DNA from 3 places in the Streptomyces sp. NBC_01506 genome. Region 1 is predicted to be linked to each of the others. Evidence: riboswitches for the same ligand, from Rfam matches in the RefSeq annotation. Region 1 holds a riboswitch; each other region holds the start of a gene.
What was found. A riboswitch is a leader RNA that binds a small molecule or an ion and turns the genes downstream of it on or off. The one in region 1 is predicted to bind cobalamin.

Region 1 (2,317 bases):
CCAGGTCTCCAGATAGACGCAGGCCGCGCCCTTGCGCCGGCCGCCCTGGTTGACGGCGGCGACGGAGGAGTCGAGCGTGCGCAGGAACGGCACGATGCCGTTGGAGTGCCCGTTCGTGCCGCGGATCAGTGAACCGCGGGCGCGGATACGGGAGTACGAGAGGCCGATGCCGCCCGCGTGCTTCGAGAGCCGGGCGACCTGGTGGTAGCGGTCGTAGATCGAGTCCAGCTCGTCCAGGGGGGAGTCCAGCAGATAGCAGGACGACATCTGGGGGTGCCGGGTGCCGGAGTTGAAGAGGGTGGGGGAGGAGGGGAGGTAGTCGAGCCGGCTCATCAGGCCGTACAGCGCGGCGACCTCGTCCACGGCGGCCGGGGAGTCGTCCTTGGCCAGCCCGGACGCGACGCGCAGCATGAAGTACTGCGGCGTCTCGATGACATCGCGGGTGATCGGGTGCCGGAGCAGATAGCGGCTGAAGAGGGTACGCAGGCCGAAGTAGCCGAAGCGGTCGTCGGCGGCCGGGTCGATCAGCGCGTCGAGGCGGGCGGCGTGGCGGGTGACGAACGCGGCCGTACGGTCGGCGATCAGGCCCTGCGCGTGGCCCACGCCGACCGACGAGGAGAACGAGACGGCGCCCTGACCGGCGGCCTCGTCCGCGATGGTGCGGGTGAGCAGACGGGCGGCGAGACGCGAGTACGCGGGGTCCTCGGAGATGAGCCCGGCGGCGGCCTCGGTGGCGAGTTCACGCAACTCGGCCTCGTCGGACGCGGCGTTACGGCCACGGAGCGCGGCGGCGGCGACCTTGCCGGGGTCGGTGTCTGCGAGGTCGGCGGTGAGGTCCGTGAGGAGCCGCAGAAGGCCCGTCCCGGGCCCGTCGGCCGGCCTGTCGGCTGTGACGGCGGCGGCCGTGACGGCGGCCGTCTCCCGTACCCGCTCGGAGATCGCTGAAGCCGGATCGGCTGGCGCGATGGTCACGTGGTGCTCTCCCTCGCTCGGCTCTGGGCCACGGAGGGAGGGGCACGGCAGCGCACGCCCGCGTACGCCGCCCCACAACCGGGCAGCGCGCGCTGCGGCGTCCACCGGCCCAACCTCGAGGCCCGGACGTCTCGGCACCCGGATCGGTCGAGCCGGATGCGCCGTCGGCAGGTGCTCGGACTCGCGGGCACGACAAAGCGCACCACAGCACACCGTTGCGGGACAGTTCCGGATTCCCACCGGATTCTCCTGCGGCGACAGCAGACTTGAGCATACATGTGGGGTTGCTTGGGAGCGGCACCCCCCACATGTTGTGTCGCGGGCGTTTCGCCTTGCCCGGAATCAGCCCCGAAACGCCTTAGATTTCCAGGCTGTAGGTGAGCAGGGACAGCCCTGGGATGGGCGACCAGTCGCGCTCCGGGGTTCGTACGAAGCCCAGGCGCTCGTAGATCCGGTGCGCGTCGAGCATCGACTTCTGCGTGGACAGCCGCACCCGTACACACCCCTCGGTGGCCCGCGCACGGTCCACACACGCCCGCACCAGCGCCCCGCCGACACCCCGTCCCCGGGCGGCCGGCGCGACGGCCAGCATGCGGAACTCGGCCTCCCCGTCCCCGGCCAGATCGGCCCACGCGGACGGCCCGGAGACATGGGCCACCCCACCGAGCACACCCCCGTCCGCGCCGACGGCCACGAGCACCTCGGCCCCGACGGCCCGCGCCGCGACGTCCCGCAGGGTCGCCAGATAGGGGTCGTCCTCCCCGAAGTCCAGCAGCCCGTCGTCCAGATAGGCCCGCGCGGTTATCTCCCCGAGCACGTCGTACTCGCCGGGCTCGGCCGCTCTGATGGTGAAGCCGGCCTCCGGCCGTGTCGTCTGATCCATCCATGCAGTGTGCGACACGGCTCCGGCGGTGCGTTGTCCGAGGGCACCGCTAGCGTCGATCGCGACATGAGGAGGTTTGAGCCGCGTGGTCACTACCGACCGAGTCCATGTGGAAACCGACGACTTCGACGAGTTGTACCGCATTCTGAGCCGTACGGCCGAGCGTGCCCGCCTTGAGCTGATCGACGGGAAAGTGCACAGCAAGGCGGGCCCGGACGGTACGCACGGATGCATCATGCAGTGGCTCCTGCGCCGCTGTATGCGGTCGCGACCAGAGCTGTGGCTCTATCCCGCCCAAGGGCTGAAAGCCCAGCGACATCGCCAGGGACGCGTCCGGACGGACGGTTCTCTCGCTCCGAGCGGTGCGTTCGTCGGCCAAGGCGAGTGGGTCGACCCTGGCCCCGTCCTCATGGCCGTCGAGGTCACGTTGTACGACTCCGACTCCGACACCGACGCGCGCGA
Region 2 (2,317 bases), 2.4 Mb from region 1:
GCGCCCGGCTCGACCAGGCAGAGGTCCTTGTCGACACCTACTCCGACTACGACACCGAAGCCGCCCGGCAACGCGTCGACGCCAAGGCCGCCTCCATACCGCCCGAAGCCGCCCCCGGGGCGTCGCGTACTCCCGCCGCGCACGAGCAGGCCGCCCGCGATCTCGACCTCGCGGTCGCCCTCATCGTCGACACCCCGCAGGCGGCAACGGCCCTGGCACAACTGGCCGATGACGACCGGCCGGACCCCGAGGGCGCGGTCGTCTTCGGCGCGCTGCTGCATCTGGCGCGGGCTCATGACGCGGCCCAGTTCTGGTGGCAGTTCGCCGCGGGCGGCGGCAACCGTACGGCCGCCTTCTGTCTCTACCTGGCTCACGGGCGGCGTGCCGAGTTCAGCGACGCCAGGTACTGGCGCGCGGAGGCCCGCCGGCTGAGCGCCCCGGACAGCACGTCACCGGCCCCCGCCGCGCGTCCGCGTCCGCTGCTGCCGGAGACCATCCGTCACCAACTGCTGACCCAGTGCCACTCCGGCAGCCGCCCCACGCTTCCGGCCCGCCTGGAGGCGGTCATCAACCGCCTGCCTGTCGACCCGGACAACGACTTCGGCACGATCCCCCGCCCCGTCCCCACCCTGACCCGCGACCTTCCCCACGGCCACTGAGCGGCGCTGAGCGGCACCGGGGCGCACCGTGGCGGGCCTCCCACGGGAAGGTGTCCATTTCACCGTCCGCGATGTGGTCACCGCGTAGGCGCTCGCCACTGGTCCCTCTAGGCTGGGCCGTGCAGCCGGTTCGTTCCTGTCCGCCAGGCGGGAGCGTCGTAAGAGGGAACCCGGTGGGAATCCGGGACTGCCCCGCAGCGGTGAGTGGGAACGACCGCCGTCATACGCACTGGACCTGGACAGGTCTGGGAAGCGACGGCCAGTAGGCGTCTCGTAACGGATACGGGACGGGCCCACGAGTCCGAAGACCTGCCTGTTGCCCGCGCGTGAACGATCGCGCGCGGTAATCCCGGTGACCTCGTGGGCGGGTCGGCGTACATATCGAGCGGCACGCGCGGCGACGACGCGCTGTGTTCCGCACGGTCGGTCGTCCCTTCGCGCTCGCGTCCCGTCTCCGGGAACGCAAGGACACATCTCGCGAAGGAGAGTTCCGTGACAGCGCAGTCCGCAGCCGCGGCAGCACGGGCCACCGTGTACGGCTACCCCCGCCAGGGACAGAACCGGGAACTGAAGAAGGCCGTCGAGGGCTACTGGAAGGGCCGCGTCGACGCCGGCGCCCTCCGGAAGACCGCCGAGGATCTTCGCCGCTCGAACTGGCGGCAGTTGGCCGACGCCGGTATCCAAGAAGTGCCGTCCGGTGATTTCTCGTACTACGACCATGTCCTGGACACCAGCGTCATGGTCGGCGCTGTCCCCGAGCGGCACCGCGCGGCGGTCGAAACCGACGCGCTGGACGGCTACTTCGCGATGGCGCGCGGCACCCAGGATGTCGCGCCGCTGGAGATGACGAAGTGGTTCGACACCAACTACCACTACCTGGTACCCGAGTTGGGCCCGGACACCGTCTTCCGCGCCGACTCCGCCAAACAGGTCACCGAGTTCACCGAAGCCCTCGCGCTCGGCCTCACCGCCCGGCCCGTGCTCCTGGGCCCCGTCACCTACCTTCTGCTGGCCAAGCCCGCTCCCGGCGTGGCCGCCGACTTCGAGCCGCTGACACTGCTCGACCGGCTCCTTCCCGTCTACGCCGAGATCCTGGCCGACCTGCGCGCGGCCGGCGCCGACTGGGTGCAGTTGGACGAGCCCGCGCTCGTCCAGGACCGCACCCCGGCCGAGCTGAACGCCACCGCCCGCGCCTACCGCGAACTGGGCGGTGCCACCGACCGGCCGAAGCTGCTCGTCGCCTCCTACTTCGGGCGGCTCGGCGAGGCTCTGCCCGTCCTGGCCAAGGCCCCCGTCGACGGGCTCGCGCTCGACTTCACCGAATCGGGCGCCCCCAACCTCGACGCCCTCGCGGCCGTCGGCGGACTGCCCGGCAAACGCCTGGTCGCGGGCGTCGTCGACGGACGCAACATCTGGATCAACGACTACGAGAAGTCCCTCGCCACGCTGGGCACGCTCCTCGGCCTCGCCGACCGCGTGGACGTCTCCGCCTCCTGCTCCCTGCTGCACGTCCCGCTCGACGCCACCGCCGAACGCGACATCGACCCGGAGATCAGCCGCTGGCTCGCCTTCGCCCGGCAGAAGACGCGGGAGATCGCCGTACTGGCACGCGGGCTCGGGCCGGGCATCGGCTCCATCACGGCCGAACTCGTCGCCAA
Region 3 (2,317 bases), 3.3 Mb from region 1:
TGTTCCTGATCGCCGGGACGTCCTTCAGTACGGGGTCCTGAAGCAGCCGCTTCTTCTTCTGCGCGACGGTGGTGGCGCCGTAGTCGTAGATGAGAATCGTCTCGGGCTTGCGCGCCACGACCTGCTCCCAGGTGGCGTCGCCGAAGGACTTGTCGAGGTCGGCGAAGACGTTGTGCCCGCCGGCCCGCTCGATCAGCTCGTTGCCGATGCCCTTGCCGCCCGCGGTGAACGCGGTCTTGTCGCCGCTGTCGTAGACGAAGACGGAGACCGGTTTCACGTCCTCGAGCCCGGCGGCGGTGGTGGCCAGGGTGGTGCGTGCCTCGGCGGTCCACTTCGTGGCGCGGTCGGCGACGCCGAAGGTGCGACCGACCTCCCGCACCTCGCGGAACACGTCGTCCATGGAGGTCCGGCCCTCGGCGCAGTTCTCCAGGTTGAGCCGGGTGTCGATGCCGGCGTCCTTCAGGTCGTCGCGGGTGCGGCCGTCCTTGGCGGCGAAGGCGCTGTTGTAGCCGCCGTAGACGAAGTCGGGGTTCGCGGCGAGAAGTCGCTCCTTGGAGGGGTACTCCTCGGCGATGACCGGGACGCTGTCGTACGCCTTCCGGTAGGCGGGCAGGACCGCGTCGTCGAGCCAGGCGGTGCCGACGAGGGTTTTGGTGAGGCCCAGCTCGATCATGATCTCGGTGACGTGCTGGTTCATCGTGACCACGCGCTTCGGGGGTGCCTCGAAGGTGGTCTTCACACCGCAGTTGGTGACGGTGTACGGGAATCCGGCGGCCGGCGCTCCGGCGTCGCGGACGGGGTCCGGGGCGGTGGAGCAGGCGGTGAGCGGGAGCAGCAGCGGTAGCAGGACCGCCGGTATGAGGGCGTGGCGCCGCGAGGACATGGCTGGGCCTCCTCCGGGGGATTTCCGCGTCCCCTGGCATGGTGGGAGAAGGGCGACAGGTCAGTTCCTGGCTTCCGGGCTCCCGCTCGCGCGGGGCCCGGTCACAGTGGCGGGACCGTGCCGGATTCACACCGGCTTCCTGGGTCCTGCCGCCCTGGATCGCGTCAGTCTCTCAGACGACCTCGACCTCTTCTTCCGTGACCTCGCCGTCCACGATGCGGTACGAGCGGAACTGGAACGGGCCCATGTCGTCGGTGTCGGCGGTGGAGACCAGTACGTAGTGGGCGAACGGCTCCATCGCCAGGTCGATGTCCCGGCGGGAGGGGTACGCCTCGGTCGCGGTGTGCGAGTGGTAGATGACCACCACGTCCTCGTCGCGCGCCCGCAGCTCGTTGTCGAGCTGCTTGTGCTCGGTCGAGTCGAACTCGTAGAACGTGGGCGAGCGGGCCGCGTTGAGCATCGGGATGAAACGCTCGGGCCGGTCGCTGCCCTCCGGGCCCGCGATCACGCCGCACGCCTCGTCGGGGTGGTCCGCCCGCGCGTGGGCGACGATCCGGTCGTACAGCGCCTGGGTGATGGTCAGCATGAAGTGAAGGATAAGCAGATGGCCTCCGCGGTTGAGATGCGGAGGCCACCTGGTGAGACGCGTGCTCCACAACCTGGTCCGGGCCGGGGTTGAGGCCCAGGTTCAGGCCCAGGTTCAGGCCCGGGTTCAGGCCGGGTTCACCGGGTCCGGCCGGGCCGGTTCCTCCTCGATCGCCGTACGGGCCCGCGCCGGGCTCCTGACCAGCGACCACCCCGCGCCCAGGAACACCGCCCACACCGCGCCGACGTACAGCGACACCCGGGCGTCGGAGTCGTACGCGATCAGACACGTCACGAACGCCAGGAAGACCAGCGCCACCCAGCTCAGGGCCGAGCCGCCCGGCGCCGGGAACGAGGACGCCGGAAGCCGGCCCGCGACCACGGCGGAGCGGTACTTGATATGGCTGACGAGGATCATCATCCAGGTCCAGATACCGGCGGCGGTGGCCACCGAGGTGACGTACAGGAACGCCTTCTCCGGGACGATGTAGTTCAGGAGGACGCCGACGCCCATCAGCGCGACGGACGCCGTGATCCCGGCGGCGGGTGTGCGGCGGGTGTTGAGCCGGCCCAGGGCCTGCGGCGCCTCCTTGTTGGCCGAGAGGTCGCGCAGCATCCGGCCGGTGGAGTACATGCCGGAGTTGCAGGACGACAGGGCCGCTGTCAGCACGACGAAGTTGACGATTCCGGCGCCGAGGGGAATGCCGATCTTGGCGAAGGCGTGGACGAACGGGCTCTCGCCCTCGCTGAATTCGGTCCACTTCACGACCGCGAGGATGACGGTGAGCGCGCCTACGTAGAAGACGATGATGCGCCAGGGCAGCGTGTTGATCGCCTTGGGGAGCGTCT

Region 2: linked by a shared signal. The riboswitch ahead of metE (5-methyltetrahydropteroyltriglutamate--homocysteine S-methyltransferase) and the one ahead of OG329_RS12540 (ribonucleoside-diphosphate reductase subunit alpha) in region 1 are both predicted to bind cobalamin.
Region 3: linked by a shared signal. The riboswitch ahead of OG329_RS27675 (ABC transporter substrate-binding protein) and the one ahead of OG329_RS12540 (ribonucleoside-diphosphate reductase subunit alpha) in region 1 are both predicted to bind cobalamin.

Annotation. Positions count from the first base shown of each region.
Region 1 is NZ_CP109422.1:2,943,890-2,946,206, reverse strand. It holds gene OG329_RS12540 (ribonucleoside-diphosphate reductase subunit alpha) at 1-972, opposite strand, end outside; cobalamin riboswitch at 1,121-1,253, opposite strand; gene OG329_RS12535 (GNAT family N-acetyltransferase) at 1,331-1,855, opposite strand; gene OG329_RS12530 (Uma2 family endonuclease) at 1,941-2,317, shown strand, end outside.
Region 2 is NZ_CP109422.1:572,768-575,084, reverse strand. It holds gene OG329_RS02515 (hypothetical protein) at 1-659, shown strand, start outside; cobalamin riboswitch at 788-991, shown strand; gene metE (5-methyltetrahydropteroyltriglutamate--homocysteine S-methyltransferase) at 1,152-2,317, shown strand, end outside.
Region 3 is NZ_CP109422.1:6,226,550-6,228,866, reverse strand. It holds gene OG329_RS27675 (ABC transporter substrate-binding protein) at 1-883, opposite strand, end outside; cobalamin riboswitch at 924-1,056, opposite strand; gene OG329_RS27670 (Mov34/MPN/PAD-1 family protein) at 1,056-1,469, opposite strand; gene OG329_RS27665 (amino acid permease) at 1,596-2,317, opposite strand, start outside.